DNA from 3 places in the Salirhabdus salicampi genome. Region 1 is predicted to be linked to each of the others. Evidence: riboswitches for the same ligand, from Rfam matches in the RefSeq annotation. Region 1 holds a riboswitch; each other region holds the start of a gene.
What was found. A riboswitch is a leader RNA that binds a small molecule or an ion and turns the genes downstream of it on or off. The one in region 1 is predicted to bind cyclic di-GMP.
Positions count from the first base shown of each region.

Region 2: another riboswitch for cyclic di-GMP. It lies ahead of NLW78_RS01075 (aspartyl-phosphate phosphatase Spo0E family protein); the one in region 1 lies ahead of NLW78_RS13680 (response regulator).
Region 3: another riboswitch for cyclic di-GMP. It lies ahead of NLW78_RS10490 (RHS repeat-associated core domain-containing protein); the one in region 1 lies ahead of NLW78_RS13680 (response regulator).

Region 1 is NZ_JANBWE010000005.1:73,311-81,337, reverse strand. Features, by position in the region: gene NLW78_RS13690 (two-component system response regulator) at 1-1,183, opposite strand, end outside; gene NLW78_RS13685 (CheR family methyltransferase) at 1,235-2,092, opposite strand; gene NLW78_RS13680 (response regulator) at 2,105-5,410, opposite strand; cyclic di-GMP riboswitch class I at 5,529-5,611, opposite strand; gene NLW78_RS13675 (M20 family metallo-hydrolase) at 5,816-7,072, opposite strand; partial or broken gene NLW78_RS13670 (ectoine synthase) at 7,220-7,440, shown strand; gene NLW78_RS13665 (metallophosphoesterase family protein) at 7,484-8,027, opposite strand, start outside.
Region 2 is NZ_JANBWE010000001.1:200,046-208,072, forward strand. Features, by position in the region: gene NLW78_RS01025 (hypothetical protein) at 1-461, opposite strand, end outside; gene NLW78_RS01030 (DUF3231 family protein) at 638-1,657, shown strand; gene NLW78_RS01035 (hypothetical protein) at 1,743-2,138, shown strand; gene NLW78_RS01040 (CBO0543 family protein) at 2,355-2,873, shown strand; gene NLW78_RS01045 (DMT family transporter) at 3,193-3,564, shown strand; gene NLW78_RS01050 (DUF2512 family protein) at 3,962-4,309, shown strand; gene NLW78_RS01055 (hypothetical protein) at 4,422-4,712, shown strand; gene NLW78_RS01060 (glycine/sarcosine/betaine reductase selenoprotein B family protein) at 4,696-5,193, shown strand; gene NLW78_RS01065 (hypothetical protein) at 5,263-5,505, shown strand; gene NLW78_RS01070 (histidine phosphatase family protein) at 5,851-6,405, shown strand; cyclic di-GMP riboswitch class I at 6,531-6,614, shown strand; gene NLW78_RS01075 (aspartyl-phosphate phosphatase Spo0E family protein) at 6,707-6,862, shown strand; gene NLW78_RS01080 (hypothetical protein) at 7,054-7,854, shown strand; partial or broken gene NLW78_RS01085 (LD-carboxypeptidase) at 7,922-8,027, shown strand, end outside.
Region 3 is NZ_JANBWE010000003.1:92,840-100,866, reverse strand. Features, by position in the region: gene NLW78_RS10490 (RHS repeat-associated core domain-containing protein) at 1-4,124, opposite strand, end outside; cyclic di-GMP riboswitch class I at 4,170-4,257, opposite strand; gene NLW78_RS10485 (ABC transporter substrate-binding protein) at 4,769-5,788, shown strand; gene NLW78_RS10480 (NAD(P)H-dependent oxidoreductase) at 5,828-6,370, opposite strand; gene NLW78_RS10475 (LLM class flavin-dependent oxidoreductase) at 6,481-7,530, opposite strand; gene NLW78_RS10470 (glutathione S-transferase family protein) at 7,760-8,027, shown strand, end outside.

The sequences.
Region 1 (8,027 bases):
TTTCTTTCGCCAACGTTACTGCTTTGTCTGTATCCATATTGGACAATAGTACACCAAACTCATCCCCACCTAATCGTGCGACTGTGTCTTCTTCCCCTACAAGGGTCTCAAGTCGATTCGCTATCTGCTTTAATAAAAGATCACCACAATGATGGCCTAAGGTGTCATTGATTGCTTTAAAGTGATCTAAATCAAAGAGGAGTAGGGACATTTCAGTGGAGGAAGCTTTACTTTTCCCCATACTTTCTTGAATTCGATCATATAATAACGTACGATTCGGTAGCCCTGTTAAACTATCATGTAAAGCTTGATGTTTTAATGCTGCTAGCTGCTTTTTCCGTTCCGTTATGTCGCGAATGGTACAAGCAAATAACCTTTTACCATCGACAATAGCCTTTCCAATTTGTATCTCAACTGGGAATAATGACTCATCTTTCTGAAGGGCTTGTGTTTCAATTAAACGCTCAAATATGTGCTCATGTTTGCCATCTTCATCATTAAAAATAACATTTAATTTATCCGATCCAAATAGAGGAATCAGTGCAACAATATTATCCCCTATCAACTCTGATTGAGAATAGCCAAACATTCCCTTTACGGCAGGATTCACCGTTAACACTTCGCCTTGATTATTAAATACAATCATCGTGTCAATTGAAGCGTCCCCAATAATACGCGAAATAGCCTCTGCTTTCCGTAATTCCGCCGCCTGTCTTGATAATTCCTGGTTTGCTTTTTCTAAATCTCGTAAGCTTCTCTTCAACAAATCAGATTGTTTTTTTACTCTTTGATTTTTTTCATAAATACTGGCAAAGTTGTCGACTTTAGCCTTTAAATTATCAGGCTCAAATGGCTTGAATAAATAATCAATTGCCCCAATTAAATAACCTTTCGATACATGTTCTGGCTCTTTATTGATGGCTGTTAAGAAAATAATTGGAATGTGTTGAGTTTTTTGTCGACTTTTAATGACTTGTGCTGTTTCAAATCCATTCAGACCAGGCATTTGAACATCAAGCAAAATGACTGCATAGTCATCTTTCAGGAGAAACTTAAGAGCTTCTTCACCAGATGTTGCCCGAACTAAATTGTACTCCGGACTGGAAAGTACAGCTTCAAGTGCTAGAAGGTTTTCGGGACGGTCATCTACCATTAAGATGTTAATTTTATCACTTCGCTGCATATTTAGACTCCTAACCTATTAAGTTTCAGCTTGGAATTCCGTAGATTTTGGTTACTTCGTCTTTCGATAGAACTTCTCAGTTGGCAATACTTCTTCAAAATGTTGTGCATGTTGTGTAAATCGAATGGACTCTTTATCCCCTAACGCTAATATACCAAACCTGCTTAAACTTTGATAAAACAAATCGTGAACTTGATCACGTAATTCATTATTAAAATAAATAAGGACATTTCGGCACAAAATTAAGTTGAATTCGTTAAAAGAACCGTCTGTAACTAAATTATGTTGGGCAAAAACAACGTTCTCCGTTAAGCTTTGATCGAGAATAGCAAAATTCCCTTGTACCGAATAATATTTGGAAAAGTCTTTTTCACCGCCTGCTTGATGATAATTATAGGTATACTTTCGCATCTTTTCTAACGGTACTTTTCTACTTTTAGCAATTTCTAACACATTTTTGTTCATATCAGTGGCATAAATCTTACATTTTCCTAGTAAACCTTCTTCTTTCAACGTAATTGCCATTGAATATACTTCCTCACCAGTTGAGCACCCTGCATGCCAAATTCGAATGACTGGATAGGATCTTAACAATGGTACAACATTCTTTCGAAATGAGGAGAAAAAGCTAGGATCCCGAAACATTTCGGTAACATTTATGGAAAAATCGGCGAGGAGCCTTTCCATAAAAATCGGGTTGTGGAGTACCTTTTCTGTTAATTCAGAAATAGATCTAAGCTTTTCGGCTTTTATTCGATGCCATATACGCCTCCGTAGAGACGAATATGAATAATTTCGAAAGTCGTATCCGTAACGAAGGAAAATCCCTTCGAGGAGTAGACGTATTTCAATCTTTTCCACCCCGTCGTAAGTTGTCCAACTTTTTTCATTAAATAGATTTTCCTCCACTCATCATTCTCCTTACTTATATAACCAAACTCGCATTAACGATAATAATTGATCATTGTTAATTGGTTTCGCGATATAATCGGAGGCACCCGCATCTAAACACTTTTTCCGATCATCTTTCATCGCCTTTGCTGTTAATGCAATGATTGGTAATGATTTAAATTCAGGGTTGCTGCGAATCTTTTGCGTCGCTTCGTATCCGTCCATCTCAGGCATCATGACGTCCATTAAGACAAGATCGATATCTTCATTTCTCTGCAACGTTTCGATTCCTTCTCTTCCGTTTTCAGCAAACAACACTTCCATTTCATGATGTTCAAGCATATTAGATAAAGCAAAGACATTTCTTATATCATCATCAACGATTAATATTTTCTTACCTTCAAAATGATTGTCCTGCAAAGTTTCTTGAACATGTTCGATACTCACATTTGATAAATCTTCATCTTTTTTGTTTAACAAATATGATACTTCCTCAAGCAATCTCTCGGGTGAGTAAATATCTTTCATAATGATCGTTTTCGCATGCTTCTTTAATCTTAACTCATCCTTTGAAGATAGGTCTCTTCCTGTATAAATAAGGACTGGTATATAGTGTAACGAGCTTTCTTTCTCGATTTCTTCTAACAATTCATAACCAGACATTTTCGATAAACCTAAATCTAATATCATACAATCGAAAAATTTGCCGGTTAACTCTTGTAATGCTTCTTCCCCTGAAGATACAGAAACGATATCTACATACATTCCTTGGATGAGTTCTACGATACTGTTCCGTTGTGTAGCATCATCCTCAACGACAAGAATTCGTTTTCGGTCGGACTCCATTTCTCGGACTAGTTCTTCATCTGATACGACATCTTCTATTGGAGGTATGTCCGTGACAACAGGATCAGCAATTCGAGTGGATGCAATTTCGTCTCGTGCATCAATAATAGGTGTCTCTTCTTGCTGGTTTACTTCGTTTGGTCCTACATAAGAGATTGGCAAGTAAAGGGTGAAAGTACTTCCTTCTCCTTCTATACTTTCGACTTTTATGTCGCCGCCTAGCATAGAAGCAAATTCCCGACTAATGGAAAGTCCTAAACCTGTACCTTCATACTTTCGACTTGTTGTTCCATCTACCTGTTGGAAGGCATCAAAAATAATTTCTTGTTTATCTTTAGGGATTCCAATACCAGTATCTGAAATGGAGAATGCAACGGTAACATCACCGTTATGGAAAGCCTCTCCTGTTAGTTGTTGTAATTCTTGTTCACTTGCCCTCCGAATGTTTAAGTTTACATGACCTCTTTCCGTAAACTTAAAGGCATTTGATAGTAGGTTCTTTATTATTTGTTCAAATCGTTTTTTATCTGTAAATACTGTTTTAGGTAACGTGTTGCTTAATTGAACATCAAACTCGATTCCTTTATTTTCTGCTACGGGTTTAAATGTATCTTCCACGAAACGTTTCACATCATTCAATAGGAAGCGGCTTTTATAAACTTCCATATTCCCGGACTCTACCTTTGATAAATCAAGGATATCATTAATGAGATTTAATAAGTCTGCACCAGATGAATAGATTGTTTTGACAAATTCTACTTGTTTGTCTGTGAAGTTTCCTTCTTTGTTTTCAGAAAGAAGCTTCGCTAAAATTAATAAACTATTTAACGGAGTTCGTAGCTCGTGAGACATGTTTGCTAAAAACTCTGATTTATATTTAGATATAAGCTCAAGTTGTTTCGCTTTCTCTTCAGCATCTACTTTAGCTTTTTCAGCTTCTTGACTTTTTTGCTCAAACTTTTGATTTTGTTCTGCTAGTTGTTGGGCTTTTTCTTCTAACTCTGTGTTATTATGCTCCAACTCCTCCTGTTGCTGTTGAAGGACACGCTCAGATTCTTTTAAAGCCTTTGTCTGCTGCTCAAGTTCGGCATTAATTTGCTCTAATTCTTTTTGTTGAACTTCTAATTCTTCTGCTTGTGTTTGAAGCTCTTCTGTTAAAACTTGCGACTCTTCTAACAACTCTTCGGTGCGCATTTGCCCTTTAATATTTTCAATCACAATACCAATACTATCTGTTAATTGTTCTAATAATTCTTTCTCAATCTCTTTAAATTGATGGAATGAAGCAACTTCTAGTACACCTAGCACTTTCCCTTTGAAAATAAGTGGTAGTACGATGATATTTAATGGCGTAGCTTCTCCTACTCCTGAATTAATTTTAATGTAGTCATCAGGGACATCGGTAAGAAGTATCGTTTCTTTTTCATACGCAGCTTGACCGACTAAGCCCTCACCAAAGGAGAATCGATCTGATAAATGTTTTCGTTCTTTATATGCGTAACTACCCACTAGCCTTAAATCAGGTGCGTCATCTTCATCACTATCTTCTGTAATGTATAAGACCCCTAAATTCCCTCTGACTAGCGGGGTGACTTTTGACACAAATGTTTTCGCCAGTGATTGCAAGTCCGGATTCCCTTGCAATTCAACTGTTATTTCGGCAATGTTAGATTTCAGCCATGCTTGCTCTTCATTCAAAACTGCTGTTTCACGTTCCCGGTCTGTTTTCTCTTGTAACCAGTCAATCATACGATTGAAAGCATCTGCTAACTTACCAAATTCATCCTTTGATTTAACGCTTAATCGTTTGGTCAGGTCGAGTTTTCCAGATGTAAATCCTTCAATTCCATTTAATAGCAGATTTAAGTTTTTAGTAATATTGCGAATGATTATAATGGCAATCACAAGACCGGCACCGATTACTAGCGTAGATAAAATAATGATAATTTTTCTTGTATTTTCAAATAACGCTTGAGATTCTTCTGTAATCTCTTCCATATCTTGTTCATAGACGTTTGTAAGTTGAGTGATGTTATCAAGTAGTTCTGTTTGAATGCGGACACTTTCTTCATTAAAAAATGGTCGATTCACTCTGCTATCTGATGCAAGATAAAGATCAACTAGGTTATTATAGTTCTGGTATTCCACCTTTAATTTCCTAAAGGTAGAAATGGCCTCCCTTTGGACAATGACATTTTCCAGCGATGCAATTGTAACTTCTATATCTGAACGCTTTTCATCCACTGCATTCAAAAATTTAAAAGTCTCAGATTCATTTTCAAATGATTCAGCCTCTCTTACTAATTTAACGTAAGAACTGAAATCATTTCCCAATCGATTCAGTAGAACAATTTTTTGATAATCTTTCTCAACAACTGTTTCAATATTATGATTAAATTTTTCTAATAGCACCACTGCTGTAGTTGCTAGCACAACTAATAGAAACATTACAGATGCTGAACCAATAATCAGCCTGCGTTTAACCGACATCTCCTAACGCCCCGTTTCTAAATATATTCATAAAAAACAATGATAGACAAAGCTCAGAACGTTAATGAAAATATGAAAAGAGAAGTAATGCCCGCAAAGGGAGTCACTTCTCTTTCCCTACGGTAACCCAGCCATCTTAGCTTCCGCTTTAGACCTGAGGCTTTGCGTCCTCATCTTTCGACAAGTTTGCCTTTATCGTACCATTATTTTATTTCTTTCTATATTTTATATATTTCTAGTACATATTCACTATTTTTATTTTAACATATTTTTCATTCTAGGATGATGGTAATTATTATAGAATGAAATAAAATTCCATTTTAAAATAGATGTAGGTCACCATGACTTGAAACCATTTATATAGAAAAACGCCGTACCTATTCTAGGCACAGCGTATATGAATCATTAGTAGTTTTCTATGAAGTGTTTTAAAACATGGATCGTCTGAACACAATCGTTCAAGGAAGACCATTCTGCCGGGTTATGACTAATACCATCTTTACTTTGCACAAACAACATGGCAGATGGAATTTTTCTCCCAACGACCATTGCATCATGACCTGCTCCACTCGGTAAATAGAAAGGTTCTATGCCATTTGCCACAATCGATGCATCTAACTTTTGTTGTAGATCCTTTCGTATTAACAACGGATCAACTCGTACGGTTTCATTCCATGCAACGTTTATGCCGTACTTCTTGGCAACACTTTGTGCTGCATCGGTTATTAACCCAACAAGTTGATCACGTGTATTCTCATGGATATCACGAATATCAACCGTTAAGTCCACTTCACCTGGAATTACATTTACCCCATTTGGTTTGACGTTCAATTTTCCAACAGTTGCTACTGCCGTTGAACTAACTCGTGGAGGTAGATTATGAATCTCACTTACAAACTTTCCGGCAGCAACGAGGGCGTCACATCTTTCATCCATGGGGGTATTTCCAGCATGACCTGCTTGTCCTTTAAAGTTCATAGATAACCAACAAGGTCCAGCAATACCTGTTACGATACCAACAGGGAGTTGCTCTTTTTCCAAGCGTTTCCCTTGTTCAATGTGAACTTCTATAAAAGCTTCTATCTTCGTTAGATCCCGTTCGGATTGAAAGAATTCTTCTTCTGTTAAGCCAATTTCATCTAGAACCTCAGAGAAAGATTTCCCCTCTGTATCTGTTAACTTTGTTATCGTTTCTTTATCATTTTGCCCAGTAAAGGCCTGACTTCCTAACAACCCACCATTGAAGCGTGCCCCTTCCTCATCTGTAAAAATCACAACTTCAACCGTGCGTTCTGGTGTATAGCCAGTTTCTTTCCACGCTTCAACTACTTCTAATGCTGCTAATACACCTAACGGCCCATCAAAATGCCCTCCATTTGGAACGCTATCTACGTGTGAACCAGACATCAGGAGAGGTAGTGACTGATTTTTTCCTTCTAATCTACCAAAAACATTGCCCGCACCATCAGTCGTTACGGCTAACCCCGCTTCTTTCATCCAATCTATTACTTTATTTTTCGCTTCAGCTTCTTTAGCAGAAAATCCTACACGATAAGACCCACCGTACTCTGTTTTACCGATTAAGGATAACTCATTCAGACGGGAAGCCACTCTATTACCGGATACACCTGAATGATTTAATGTGTAATCGAAATCAGCCATTAAATTATGATATAAATCGTCTTTTTTATGTAACACGAATTGAAGTCTCCTTTACTTACCGTATTTATTCAAAGGTATTTCAAACTATTATAAGGTAAAGAACCAGAATTTTCTATAAATTGAGCATGATTTTTATTTAGGAGAGAGCTTTGGTATCAAAGCCACCATGAAGATGTTTTATTGTATAAAAGGGGAAGGTGAAGTCGAGACATTGTCAGTGGTAAGGTGCTTTTTGTGATTTCAGCAGGTAAAATATATGCCCTAGATAAACATGATATGCGCATGGTTTGCGCATTCAATCCACCTTTGACCGGGAAAGAGGTTCACGACGAAACGGTGTGTATCCCTTAGTTGAAGACGATGAATAGTCTGACGACCTCTTCCACGGAGTTTGAAAGAGGTTGTCTTTTGCTATATATATCGCAAATGTTGGTTTCCGTAAAAAACTTCTAAAATAAATTCCTTCCCAGGAACATTTAAGCGCTCGTATGAGAGTAAAAAGTCTTTATTGTCATATGGTACTTCTCGAAACGATATATTTATATTCCCAAATGCTCCTAATTCAACAACTCCGTATGGTGCTAACGGCTTATGATTACATCCTAATGAGCTTGGATTTACATACAGCCGTTCTTTCGATTTAAAATGATGAACAACGTGATGGTGGCCAAAACAAACGATGTCCGCGGTTGACTCCCGGTACAACTCATCTAATTTATTTACTGAAGGGGTTTGATCGACGGGTAAAAAATCACCCCGTTCATTTACATGGTAATGGGTAAAATAAAACGTTTTCCCATTATGATTTGCGTATAACTTTTGCGAAAGACCAGATAGCATCGGTAGGTAAGCAGGATCTAACCGGGAAGCAATCCATTTATGGTGTTCTTTTTCTTCTCCCTTACTTCCAGGTTCCTTACCCGCAAAAATATTTAAAATTGCTTGATCATGGTTA
Region 2 (8,027 bases), on a different contig from region 1:
TTTCTTAATTCCAATAGTCCTAATATCTCTTCGAAACTAGCAAAGACATAGGCAAACATAACACTTAACCAAATTGTATGTAAGTAAAAATTTTTATTTCGATTGGTGCAGTACTGGTATAAAAGGATAAAGCCAACAGGGAGAGCTGATGCCGTTACACTTAATGCGAAAGGAAAGAGTGGAATTATAAAGTATGTATGGATTAAGTACGTTTCGCGAGTTAAAGCAATATCTATATATGCCCATAACAAGTGTACTATAAAACCAAAGAAAAAGATTTCAAAAATGCGAAATCTATCCACGGTAAAGAAGAGAAGGATTAACGGGCAAATCATGAGTCCTAAGATAACCCAAAACTGCCATGTGCCCATATGTGAATATTGACTCCAATAAGACACATTTACAGAACTTAATTCGTTACTAATTCCTATAATTTTATCCCAATAGTCATGATAACCCATGTCTATCCGCCTACCTCCTACTCGCTAAACTTATTCGTATTAAGTGTTTGCATTTTTCGTTAAAATATACAATTTTTCTACAGTATACTCTTTCGTTCCAATAAGACATGAATAAAACTTATATGAAAAAGCAAACTAATGAAAGCTTTTAACAAAAAGTGCGTGGAGGTACTAGCATGGAAGAGGTAAATCATAATGTTCAGTTAACATCAGCAGAGGTTGCGAATCTCTGGAGCCAATACATGAACGATAGCATGGCATCCTGTGTTCTAAAATATTATATAAAATGCGCTAAAGATCAAGATATTAAAGAAGTTTTACAGTATGCACTGGAACTTGCTGAAAGACATTTAGATAAAATTAAATCATTTTTATCGCAAGAAAAGTATCCTATCCCGGTTGGGTTCAACGATAATGATGTGGATCTAAATGCTAAACCATTATTTTCGGATAAATTCATAATTTTTTATATTCATATTATGACAATTCATGGTTTAACTGGATATGCAGGTGCGGTTAGTACGTCTATACGTAGTGATCAAATAGACTATTTTGTTAAGTGCAGTAAAGAGACGATGGAGTTACATAAAAGAATTACAAAAGTTATGGTAGAAAAGGGGATAATTAGTAGGCCACCTTCTATAACACCCGCAGAAGATGTGGATTTTGTTACGAAACAAAGCTTTTTAACAGGGTGGTTTGGTGACCGAAGACCACTTACAGCTATTGAAGCAAGCGGTGTTTATTTTAATATGAAAAAAGATGTTTTAAAAATTGCTTTAGAATTAGGATTTAGCCAAGTCGCTGAGTCGAAAGAAATCCGTAATTATGTAGACAGAGGGAAGAAAATTTGTGAAAAGCAATTTGATATTTTAGATTCTATAATGTCTGATAATGACATTTCGTCCCCTCCTAGATACAATGACGAAGTTTTAAGTACAACAAAATCTCCGTTTTCAGATAAGCTCATGCTATTTCATATCGTTACGCTCATTTCAACAGCTTCCGGATATTATGGAGCAGCCTTCTCTGTATCACAACGACGGGATTTAGCCACGACTTATGCTGTATTAATTGCAGAAGTTATGAAGTATGCTGAGGATGGTATGAACATTATGATAAAAAATGGGTGGATGGAGCAACCCCCGACTTTCTCTGACCGAAACGAATTGAAAAATAAAAATGAGGGAAATTAAAATGTCATTCAAATATCAATGGTATTTTCGCATCGCAATGATCATAATTCCTTGGCTCTCTCTCCCGTTTTTGGGGTTGCGTAATTTGAAACGTTTTCTGCCTGCTTCCTTAATTGTGTTATTAATGGGAAGTATTGATGTACAAATAGGTAAGAAAAGAAAGTGGTGGAAATTTTACTACAAACCTAAATCATATTTCTTTAATGAATTCGCTTATCATATTGGCCCATTTTTAATTGGCTCTATATGGGTATTAAAATGGACGTTTGGAGATTTTAGGAGGTTCATTACACTAAATGCAATTGTAGATTTTATATTTGCCTATCCAGTTGAATTCCTCAGTCGTAAATTTAAGGTGTTTCGCACAATTAAGCTAAGCAACTTTCAGTTTTTTATTTACTTCTTTTATAAAGCATTTTTTCTATACTTGTTTCAATACTTATTGGAACATAAATTACAAATGTATCAAGATAAACAATAATTGAGAAAACTGCCCGAGTGACAGTTTTTAGTTTCAGAACAGAACACGTTTTTGTTACGGTTACATTATAAAAACAATAAAGAAATGAATCAAAATTGGTTTAGGTATTTCCTAAATCATTTTTCATTTGGAAAAAAACTGTAAATAGGAGGGATGTTTTTACAACTATTGGAAAAGGATATTAAGGAAATGAAATGATAAAAAAGGACGAGTAGTATGATACATGTTTTAATCAGCACAATATTTATTGCAGCATGTTACAAATGGGGTGATTGGAAAAGATGGCGAACATATTATCCAACTATCCTTTTCTTTATGGTTGGAGACTTACTATATAATGTTTTGTTTTACGACTATCCTATGTGGATGTTTCATGATGGCCCAATCCCATTGTTTCATTACGATGTCATTATTTCCTTATTGCATATGTTTACTCGCTATCCTGCAACTGTAATTTTATATTTAAGCCTGTTTCCAGCCGGGAAAGTTAAAGGGATTGTGTGGGGATTAACTTGGATTGGGGTTTATTCACTAATAGAAGTGTTTGATTTATACATAGGTTCTATTAGTCATCATAATGGATGGTCATTATGGTGGTCGGTCTTCTTTAATATTTCTATTTTCCTCATGTTAAAAATTCATCATCATAAACCATTACTTGCTTGGGGGCTTTCGTTAATGTGGACCCTGCTTCTATGGAATATGCTTGATATACCAGTTTCCATTTTAAAATAAATGGTATTAATAGGGAATTGTAATAATGTAAATCCGGGGGATTGGGGAGGAAACTTATGAAATTGTATGGGGAATTCGATAAAAAATGGGGAATATGAACACGAAACGAATTTACAAGCTTGGAAGGAAATCTTGCATAAAGAACAATGGATACATAGTTAAAACACGATAGTCGGTCAGTATAAAGAGCGTAACATATAAGAAGGTGTAAATCAGGCGAGTGGGAAATCATACATAGTTATGTTAGTATTGAAGTTCAATGACTTATATACTCCTCAACAACGTTTGAGTGAGATCAAACATCATAGGGGGAGACTTTATGGCGTATTTATATCTTTTTTTAGGAATTATCTCCGAAATTTTTGGAACTACAATGTTAAAGGCCTCTGATGGTTTTACGAAAGTTTTACCGATTTTAGGTGCAATTTTCGGGTTTGGTTTCGCGTTATTTTTCTTAGCTTTATCTTTTAAAACCATACCTTTAAGTGTTGCATATGCAACATGGTGTGGAGTTGGGATAGCCGGCGCATCCATTATTAGTATGATTATTTGGAAAGAAAAGTTAAACCTACCCGGAATAATAGGAATGGCCTTAATTGTAATTGGAATAGTGTTACTAAACGTGACGGCACAACCAAACCAGACTAGCGAGAAGTCACTTCACAAACAACACCAAATGACTATACAATAATAACCTTGTAAACTGCCAAGTGGCAGTTTTTTCTTTTATCGAATGAATGCTATAAAGAGTAATGGGAAAGATAACAAAAAATACTATTAGGGATGGGTTTCATGAGCAAATGAATTGGTGGAAACGGTATCTCCCTTAATATCGATTATAAGGTACAAAACTAGCAGTTGTAACAGTGGTAGTATGGAGAAAAGAAAGAAAATATGATAAACAAGACAAATATTGCCCCAATTATGGAAATGGATGAATTAGATGTAGAAGTTACGGAAAGGAGAAACTAGAAAAAGACATGTATTTTTTTTGATGATGTAGACCAAGAAGAACAATAGGGTTAGACTGTTAAATGTAGTTTCAAAAATTCTCGAATGAGATGCAAAGTAAAGGGGGGAGATTCAACATGTCAGGCCTCGTCATGAAATTGTTTATGTGCCCAATTGGGGTTATATTAGCTTGGATTATGTTTCCGAATGTATTTTATACAACTATATTTCAGCCAATCATTATTGGTTTCATTTTAGCAGTATCAGCACATTTGATGGAGATTCTTATATTAAGAAAATTAACGTTTTGGGTGAGTACTATAGCCGATTTTATCGCCGCAACGCTCATCGTCTATTTTGTCTCACAATTACAAGTTACATATGTTACGTTTTTCGGTGCTATATTAACTGCGCTTCTGTTAACGATAACGGAGATTATCCAACATCGTTGGTTAATAAAAAGTGGGAAAACAAAGAAAAAATAGGGAATTAAATAGAATAAAGGCAGACGTGTTAAGGCAACTGCTTATTTGTTTGAAAGTTTCGAAATTTTTCTATATTATTGAAATTTATAGCAATAGAATAGGGGGAAGTTTTATGTCTTTACCTTACTTAAAAGAGGCCATTGCTAACGGGGACAATGAAAAATTAATCCGGTATGTTCGTCTTCACTTTGGTGATGGCAATGAGGAAATGGGAAAAAAAGAGATTGATAAATCATGGATTGAAGCATTAAAACTATTATTAGATTTACCTGAAACAGATAGAGAATTTATATTGGAAACAATGGATAAAAAGGACGACTCTACTTTAGCTCATTTATATTTTCATTTGCATTTTTATTTTGTGAAACGATCGGGGGAATGGAAGCATGACGGAAACCTTTAAATCAAAACAACTACGTTCAGGACTATGGAATACTGTTAACGAAAGGTATCCAGGTTCTATGATTACAAAGGATAGTTACGTACCATTAGCAAATATAACGAAGCCGATTTCAGAGTCTCGTTTAACATTTGTCAGCACAGCAGGGGTACAACCTAAAGGTACGATGCCCTTCGATACAGTACATCCAGTTGGAGACTATACATATCGAAAAGTGCCTTCTCATTTAAAACAAGAAGATTTAGAAATTCATCAATTAAAATATCCTACGTTTGGAGCCAATGAAGATATTAACGTAATTTTTCCCATTAAGAGATTACAAGAATTAGCGGATGAAGGTGTAATTGGGGGATTAACCGACCATTTCTTCTCATTTATCGGCTACAATATGGACCCAACTCTTTTAGAAGAAACATTGGCTGAAAATATTGCTGATGCTGTAGTGAAGGATCATGCAGATATTGCTCTGTTGTCTCCCGCATGACCTATATGCCATCAGTCGATCGCGCTAGTTCAGCGCGCTATAGAGAATAGAGGAATTCCTACTGTATCCATGTCAGTAGCATTAGATGTGACAGAATATATAAAACCACCAAGGTCAGTGTTTGTACCTTTTATGATGGGACATCATTTTGGCGTTCCCTTTCACAAGGAATTACAACGGAGTATTATTTTAGAAGCATTGGAACATTTGGAAGATGCAAAGAACAGTGGAGAAATTAGAACACTTCCGTATAAGTGGGCGAAGGTCCGAAAAGAAGGAAATGCAATAAAAAAAAAGTTAGGACTGAAGTAAAAAACTGCTAGAGAATCACTAAGGTTGAGGTACGTAGCATTAGCTTATAAATTGAAAAAGCGAACGAGCTGTTTCTCGTTCGCTTTTTGAATATATTGAAAATAATGTTTTAAATTTATAATTTTTATTATCTATGCCGCGGTTATATTCCACCTGGATGTTTTAACCTAAACAACGTAAGCCCTACCTCTCTTACGTCCTTACGGCTCCGAAGCCGATCCAGTGTGAGTAAGCAGTTCCGAAAAACATAAGTGGATGCCAGTTACTTTATTCAATATATCGCATTTAAATAATATAACATATACGAACATTTAAAACAAGTTTTTTAAAAAAAGGGGATTTTTTATGAGTACTACTATATTTTTTGTTCGTCATGCCCATTCCATTTATACACCAGATGAACTAAGAAGGCCATTATCCAATAGAGGGATGGAAGATACAAAAAGGGTTACGAATCGGTTGAAACAAGAGGAGATTGACTGTGTAATTTCAAGCCCATACAAACGGGCTATACAAACAGTTGAAGGAGTTGCTAAGCAACTCAATCAAAAGGTCATCATTGAAGCTGATTTAAGAGAGAGAAAATTAGCAGGAGTTTCTGTGGACAATTTTGACTACGCTAGTGAAAAGGTATGGAGTGACTACTCTTTTTCGTGGAGTGGTGGAGAATCTAATGTTGTAGCTCAACAAAGAGGTGTGAAAACAATGATGTGGATTTTACAAACGTATAAAGGGGAAAATATTGTAATTGGTACACATGGAAATATTATGGTGCTTATCATGAATTATTTTGATGAGAAGTATGGCTACTCATTTTGGAAACAGCTAAACATGCCTGACATCTACAAGCTATCTTTTCATGATAGATCTTTAAAAACTGTCGAACATATTCCAATTTAAATAAACCACCCTCCAATGAGTCAATAGTCATAGTCATTAATCTTTCTTAATGAAATTATTAGGTAAAAACTATTGATTTATTTGTTAATGAAGGTATAATTTACTATAGAATAATAGTTCTTTTTAACCGAAAAAGGCAAACTTATCGAAAGATAAGGACGCAAAGCCACGGGCCTAAAGCAAATCGCTACGGTAGCCGGGCCGCCGAAGAAACATTTCCTAAAACAGGTGTGTCGAGTTTCTTACGGCATACCTGTTTTTTTGTTTTTACCTATTAGACTAATGGAGGTATTTGAGTTAAATGTCGGAGAGGAACACACTTCTACAGCAAATTGAGGAAAAACGGAAAGAGTTAAACCAGTGCGCTCATGAAAAGGGCCTTAACAATGAACAAGTATTACAATGTTCAAAGGAAATGGACCAATTAATTCAGCAATACATGCAATTTCATAAATAGATATTTCTTATCAAGGTTAAAAAGAGCGAGTTATTGTAGGTTTCTTTGCACTTACGTCTAAAGAATGAAAAACTGTTTTTAGGGTACTAATTTAGTTTTTAAGGAGCTCCCCAGCGCTGAGGAGCTCTTTTTATATGATAAAATAAGGTGTTAGTAACAAAATTCGGATTTTTATTTAAGGGGAGAGAGCATTGAATACGAAACTATCGTTTGTTATTTATTCACTGTTATTATTATGTGGGGGTTGGCTTTATATAGAAGGGAAGCTGTTTCAATTATTCAATGGAAATACAACTTTATATCATATTGCATATGAATTAGATGATCGACCTCTAATACGTTATGGTTTTCTATTGTTATATTTCATTGGTATCGTTATGTTTATCCGAAATTGGAAAATGAAAAAGGTTTTCCATATTGTATCAATAGGATTGATTTCTCTGTTCGTTATTCCCCTATATACACATATAATTGTGCATGAAATACAAAAAGAACAAATGCCGGTAAGAGAAGAAATAAAGGACGAATTAAACCGGCCAAATCACTTAGATTTTGCTATCGTAGAAACATTTACATTTCATGATGAAACAAAACAGTTAAAGGTTACTTTAAACTACGGAACCGCAAAAAATAATGTTTTAGATCAGTATTTAGATACTGGGGAACCGTTAACGGAAAACAAAGTACGTACGATAAAAAGAAGACTCAATGATGATATGATGTTTGTCGTGAACAGAGTTTGGTCTAGTACACATAAGCCTAAAACGATTGTGTTTAAGGTGAATTGGGGGGAAGAAACGATCTATACGACAACAATACATAAGAAAGACCGCTATTTAAGTTATATTGACAATTCCCCTGAATATGTAGATGAGCGAGACAAGAAGATTGTATATTATCATATTGATGTTGTAGAAAAGACTGATAGATATGTTTTAATGATGAAAGATGAAAGTGGGAATTGGAGTGAAGTGATGTCAAAGCAAAAATGACTACAATTTATGTAGTCATTTTTAATATGTGGTAAAATTAACCAAAGGTTGAATATGAGGAAATTAAATGATTACGTATCCTCGTTTTAAGAAAAACGGAACGATTGGTGTTACAGCCCCCTCTTCTGGAATCCCTGTTTCACTTCATGCAATGTTTCGATCATCGTTAAGTC
Region 3 (8,027 bases), on a different contig from region 1:
GTTTGATTCCCAACTGCATCATATTCAAGTTGTACAGACTTGTTAAACTTAGATTCTTGAATAGATGTAATCCGGCTTAAAGCGTCATATTTGTACGTTTCGGTTACAGCAGGACTAGCTGCTCTAACCATATTTCCATTTGGATCATATGAATAGGATAACTGTTCATTTCCTAGGTCTATATTCGTAAGCTCTTGTCGTTTGTTATACGTGTACGTAATCTCATTTCCTATAGGATCTATTTCCTTTTTCAAATTTCCAATGGAATCATAAATATATTGATGTACACTTCCCCGTGCACTTATTTCTTTTACTAGCTGACCGACTTCATCATATTCCCACTTCGTTTCATTTCCATTCGCATCTATCATATTTGTGGGTTGGCCCATAGCATCATAGTTGTAAGTGATCATTTCACCCAATGCGTCAATGATCGTTTCTACGTTCCCTAACTTATCGTAGGTGAATTTCGTTTGATTCCCTTCTGCATCCGTTATTGTCGTTATATTTCCTACTGCATCATAAGTATATGTAGTTGCGTACCCATTAGGGTCTTCTTCCTTAATCAGCCTATGCACAGCATCATATACATATCGATGCGCATTGCCCTCTTGATCGACGTAACGAACCAGATTCCCCGCAGGGTCATATTCGTAAGCCTCTGTATATTGAAGAGGATCTATCGTTTTGATCAGCTGTCCTACTTTATCATAAGAATAAGTTGTTGTTGCACCATTTTCATTTGTAACAGATGTAATGTCCCCTAATTGATTATAAGAGAACTGAATTTTATTTTCGTGTGGGTTTGTTATAGATGTTAGTTGGTCATAACGATCATAATCATACTTCCACACTTCTCCCGCCTTATCTGTTACAGCTTTCAAGTTATATTCATCGTCATAAGCCAGTTTCGTTACATAACCTTCCCGATCTATAATTTTGGTTGTATTTCCTACTGCATCGTATGAATAAGATATAGATTGTCCTAACGCATCTGTAACTTTTATTAAGCGTTGAAGGGCATCATATTGATACGATGTCTTATCTCCTTGCGCATCAATGACAGCTGTACGGTTACCATAAGCATCGTATTCATAAGTTGTTGTTTCTCCTAACGGGTTCGTTTCAGCAATTACATTTCCAACGAGATCATATTGTAATTGTGTTATACCGCCATTAGGTGCAACAATTGACTCAATTTGACCAATCCCATTGTATTCATAGGTTGTAACCTCTTCTAATGGGTTTACGATTTTCGTTAGTTGATCTAAACTGTCATATTCATACGTATAAGCCTCTCCAAATGGATCAACGACCTTCACTAAACGTCCCCAGCCATCATATACATACTTAGTTTCGTTTCCATTTGGGTCTACAAATGAAACTGGTAAACCTTCCTGATTATATGTATATACAGCTTTTGACTTTAATGGGTTTGTAATCGTCACCTTATTGTTTTCATCATCGTAAGCAAAAGTCGTTGTATAACCTGCCTCATTCGTCGTACTTGTAATTCTGTTCCGTTCATCATAGGTAAACGACTCGGAGTTGTTTAATGGGTTCGTTACTTTGATTACGTTTCCCATGTCATCATAATGAAATTGATAGATTTGACCAGATTGTGTGGTAAAACTATCCATTAGTCCGAGCTCATTATAGCTATATGTTGTCTCTTTCCCGTTTGCGTCTGTCTCAGATATTAGCTGTCCTAAACCATCATATGAAAAGGTCGTTATATATCCTAAGGGGTCTATAATACTTAATACATTTCCAAGCGCATCATATGTGTATGTGGTCTCTTCCCCATCTGGGCCTATTACCTTTGTCAGTTGCTGCAACGCATTGTATTCATATCTCGTTACATCACCTAAGGCATTCTCTTCTTTCGTGACATTGCCGAAATCGTTATACTCATATTTCGTTTCTGCTCCATTGGGTTCTACACTCCGCAGTAGGCGACCAACGGAGTCGTGTTCCAAAGTAAAAGTATTCCCATCTACATCTATGACTTCTTTCGGAAAACCATTTTTATCATAACGATAAGTTGTAAATAACGTATCATCTCGGTATATTTCCGTAATTAAACCTTGCTGGTTATATTCGTACGACCACGTTTCGTACGGTGTCGTATGTGTTGTCACATTATTTAAACTATCGTATTCAAAGGATTCTTCCATTATTCCGTTACCAGTTGTATGAACCAATCTACCTAAGTCATCATATTCGTACTGGACGTAGTAACGGGATGGACCTTCAATTCGAGTTAATTGACCCATTGCATCATATTCGTACGCAAAAGTAGCATCATTTGGTGCCAGTTTTTCTACGACTTGCCCTTTTTTATTGTAGGTATAACGGGTGGAGGAACCATTCGGCAACTTCTCCTCAACTAACCTACCATGACCGTCATATTTGTACTCAATCACCTGGCTTTTTGTGTCTGTTACTTTAAGAAGGCGATTTCTCTCATCATATTCATAATGAGTAGCAGCTCCGTTTGGTAATGTGTACTCAATTAATTGCCCGACTTCATTATATTTATATTTTGTAACATTCCCTTTAGGATCAACCATCTTGCTTAATTGACCATATTGATCATATTCGTAGTTCGTCTCATGCTTGTCCCCATTTATCGTCTTCGTCAATAAACCACGAGCATCATATTCAAAGAACTCCTTTGATCCTTGTGGGTATGTTAATTCGATAAGATTCCCAGCCTCATCATATTGTCTACGCCATATATTTCCGATCTCGTCTTCTGTTTTTATTGGCAAATTTAACTGATCATCATACGTTACAGATGTCTCTTCACCTAATGATGATACCGTGTTTGTTATATGATGATTTGCATCATAAGCGTATGTAACTGTCTCATCAGGTCCTACAACCTCTTCTAAACGTTGTTGGTCATCGTAATGATATTGATAGACATCACCATTAGGAGCCACTTTCTTCGCAATTTGCTCCTCGTTGTAGTAGTAGGTCGTCTTAGCTCCTTCACCGTTTGTTTCTTCAATTTTATTGCCTTGATAGGAATAATGGTACAGGTAATCCCCTTCGTGTAGTACCTTTGTAACTTGTCCTCCGTTATAACTAATTTCATATGTTCCTTCGCCAGAACGGGTAATAGATACTAATTTTCCATTTTTATATGTATAAGTCTCCAATGTACCATCTGGATATGTAACGGTTTGTAATAAATCATTATCATAAGTATATGTTGTTTGCTGTCCAAGTGGATTGGTCATAGATGTAATAAGACCATTATCATATTGAAAGGTTAATTTTCGGCCATCGTCACTCGAAATCGATGTAATGTTTCCTGAATGGTCATAACTAATCGATACTTCATTCCCTTGACGATCGTGGATAGCAGTTATTTTCCCAGCCTTTGGGTCTGCATTTTCCCTCCATGATGCTTTATATCCGTAAAATGTATAGACGGTGCCATTTGGCATCTCTACTTCATACTCATCTTTACTTACACGCTTTAATTCGGCTACATCATTACCTTCTGTCGTGTAGTACCCCTCGTCTAAAGGGTAGTAGATACTTTCATCACCATCGTACTCATCTACCATTAACTCTTCATCTTCTTGATGATATATATAGTTTACAACTGTGCCATCGGGCCGAAATTCGGATATATTGAAGTCCTCAAACATTTCAATAGAGTGAGCATATGGAAAGTTCCACCCATAACCAAAGGCAGATTTATCATTTTGGTGTTTCGATTGATATAATCGTTGAATCGTAATTGGAAAGCCGTATGATGGTAAAATAAAATCATCCGCTTGGTAATAAACATCCCCCTGTGGTAAGCGAACAAATTCATTTAAATAAGTAGATTGTAATTCCTCTGGTAAATCACTTGGTTCGACTCCCCACATTTGTGGTGGTTGTGATGGGTCTCTCCTTTCCCCACTTGAAGCAAGGGCGGAAAAGTTGTCTGTCCCGCTGGGAGGACCTCCAGGCTGTGGTAGCCAAGCATCTAGACCAGGACCGAAAAATATTTCCGGTGTTGCTGCATTAACATTCAATTTGTTTAAGCCTGGTACAAAGCTCGTCGCGATTAATAAGAAAGCTAAGAAACAAATAAAAGTCTTGTAAAGTAATCTTTTCAAAATGTTCTCCTTTCCTCCAAGTCAGAAAGGGCTTGTCCATTTGTATTCGGTAACCCAGCCATCATAGTAGATTTACTACCTTAGACCCGTGGCTTTGCGCCCTTAGTTTTCACTAAGTTTGCCCTTTCGTTATGGATTTACATTGATTATGAATCTATATTCTTATAAGTTCTCTTTGATGTTACCAATAATTTACTTTTTATTGAATGGTCTTTTATACTTAAAAACCTCCTCCTACACCCATTTTTATAGAACAAACTCCCTAACAAATTACATATATTGGATTTTTTATTAACTTCTATATTTTTTCTTACCATCTTGAGTGTAATATGTCGCTAAAGCTCTAAATTAGGAGTAAATAGATGAATAGCTTCATAAATGAGTCCTTTTGTATGATGTCAATCACTGAACGAACGAGATAGCCTCTCATCATGTTTTAACCGGAATAATGCATAAGAATGCAATTTGAGTTTATGTTTTGAATCTTATAAAATTTTTTAAGTAACAGTTCGTAAGGGGGGTATGCTGATGGTTCACTTCGTTAGGTATAACAGTATACATATCTTTATGTTACTAAACACGAAGTTAACTACCCATCAGCAAAAGCAATAGGAAACTATAAAACTACTACATTGGAGGATGTTATGAAAACAACGACGAAAAAGACTATCAAAACGATTTTATTTACGTTATTAATTGTTGCATTAACAGCTTGCGGTTCAGAAGAAAGCAATTCAAACGGACAAAAGAAAGAGGAAATTGTATTCGGTAATGGAGATTGGGATAGTGTTCGTTTTCATACCGCTTTAGCTCAATATATTGTTGAAAATGGATATGGTTATGAAACAGATGCAGTAACTGGTTCTACTCCTATCACATTAACAGGCTTAAAAAATGGTGATGTAGACGCTTATATGGAAGTATGGACTGGTAACTCTTCTGAACTATACGATGAAATTATCGAAAGTGGAGAGGTAGTTGAGCTAGGCGTCAACTTCGACGATAATGCTCAAGGATTTTATGTTCCAACATTTGTCATTGAGGGTGACGACAAAAGAGGAATAGACCCAATTGCACCGGACTTGAAAACGGTTGCTGATCTTGCAAAATACCCGGAGCTATTCCAAGACCCTGAAAATCCAGATAAAGGACGTATTATGGGTGGACCATCCGGATGGGATGCTACGATGATTATGGAAGAAAAAGTAAGTACTTATGGGTTAGATGATAAATATAATTTCTTTAAACCTGGTTCTGCTGCAGCATTAGCAGCTTCAATTGAAACGGCATTCCAAAAAGGTGAACCATGGGTTGGTTACTATTGGGAACCGACTTGGATTACTGGTAAATATGACTTAACGTTATTAGAAGAACCTCAATTCTCCCAAGAAAAATGGGATAATGGCTACGGTAGTGAATTTCCACCGAACGAAGTGGTTGTAGCAGCTACACAATCTTTACCAGAAAGAGCCCCTGAAGTAGCACAGTTTTTAACGGATTATCAATCAAGTAGTTTATTAACAGCCGAAGCATTAGCATACATGCAAGAAAACGATGCGCAAATTAATGATGCTGTTATTTGGTTCCTCGAAGAAAAAGAGGATGTATGGACGACTTGGGTTGACGAAGAAGTAGAAGCTGAAGTTAAAGATTCTCTTCAATAAATAAGGTAAAAGGTTGGACTATCATTAGTCCAACCTTTTTTAATAGGAATTGTAGTGAAACGAATATGGCGCTTTCAAATGTTGAACATATTTATTCGCATGTTCAATAAGTTCTTCCGTCGTATCTATACTTTCCTCAAATGTTTTAAATATAGGGATTGTTTTTGCTCGAATAAAGTTACAAGTAGCGTAAAATGGAGCTAAAATTTGTTCGATTGTAAACCGGTGAAGCCCATCAAATCGATACTCTTCAGGAGTAAAGGCTGAACTTATAGCAACCCCAAGCTCCTTACCCCGAAGGGCAAAGCCCTCTTTAAAAGCCCAGCCACGTTCCAACACTTCATCAAACCATTTCTTTAAAAGAGGGGGATAACTATACCAATAGTTTGGAAATTGAAAGACAATACGATCATGCTCTTCTAATAATTGCTGCTCTTTTTTTACATTAATTTGCTCACGAGGATAAGTACTGTATAGGTCATGAACCGTAATGTTTGGCTCGTGATCAATAGCTGATTTTAATGCCGCATTTAGCCTTGAATCTTGTAAAGATGGATGTACAACGATAACTAATACTTTCATACATTCCCTCCTACTTCCTTTAAACACAATATTACTTAGTGATAACTACTGCTATTTTGAGAAAGAAAACGGACCCCCAAAATACATGTTGAGAACATTTTGCAGTACTATTATTGACCACTTTCCCACTTGGAAATTTCTTCACGAACCCGTGGAGCAACCTCTTTTCCGAGTAATTCAATTGACCTCATGACATCCTCATGAGGCATTGTTCCGAGTGGACAGTGCAACATAAATCGTGTAATACCTACGTTTTTACGTAGATAAATAATTTTTTGTGCTACTGTTTCTACATCCCCTACGTAAAGAGCTCCTTCGAAACTTCGCGCCGCATCAAATGCTGCTCTATCATAATGACCCCATCCTCTTTCTCGACCAATTTCATTCATCACTTGCTGAGTGGAAGGGAAAAACTGGTTCGCTGCTGTGTCAGTATCTTCTCCTACAAAACCGTGGGAGTGAGATGCAATTGGAAGCTTTGATACATCATGACCAGCCTGTGCAGCTGCTTGTTTATATAAACGAACAAGCGGTTCGAACTGTAATGGACGTCCACCAATAATGGCTAATACAAGAGGCAATCCTAAAGTTCCAGCACGAACAACAGATTGTGGGTTTCCTCCACTTCCGATCCATATTGGCAATGGGTCTTGAACTGGACGTGGATAAACCCCTCTATTATTGATAGCAGGTCTATGCTTCCCTTTCCACGACACCATTTCCGCATCGCGTAACTTAAGTAATAACTCTAGCTTTTCATCAAACAACTCTTCATAATCATGCAAATCATATCCAAACAGTGGAAAGGATTCAATAAATGAACCTCTACCCGCCATAATCTCGGCTCTCCCGTTAGAAAGCCCATCTACAGTTGCGAAATTTTGAAATACACGAACAGGATCGTCAGATGATAAAACAGTGACGGCACTTGTTAACCGAATCTGTTTTGTTTGAGATGCCGCTGCCGCTAAGATGACCGCAGGAGACGAAGCAGCAAAATCCTTTCGATGGTGCTCCCCAACCCCAAATACATCCAGTCCTACTTGATCAGCCAGAACAATTTCCTCGACAACTTCACGAATTCTTTGAGCGTGACTAATCACTTTTCCTGTCTTTGGGTCTGGAGTTGTTTCAACAAAAGTACTTAAACCTATTTCCACAATAAATCCCCCTATTTTTATTTCGTCTATTCTTCGAACTATAGTATCGCAATTTTTGTTTAATAAATCCATGAATTTAATTTATCTTACCTTTTTCGTAACAAATTGACGGAAAGGTTTACATATTATAACCTTATAGAAACTTGCTTCTTCCCTATTAGAAAGGATGATTGCCTTGATACGTAAAAAGCCTGCCGAGATTAGTAAAGATGGATCTTTCAAACGGCAAATGAATCAATTTACAACCCCCTTTGGGTCGAAAGTTAACGAATTGCCAGTGGAACCGAAACGTTATCGACTAATTTGGTCACCGGCTTGTCCTTGGGCACATCGCGCTGTCATTGTACGGAGAATTTTAGGTTTAGAGGACGTAATCAGCTTAGGCACAACGAGTCCAATAAGGCCAAACATTGAACGAGTGGATTGGGAATTCGCGTTAGATGAACACGGTGTTGACCCAGTTTTAGGAATTACATATTTAAGTGAAATTTATAAAC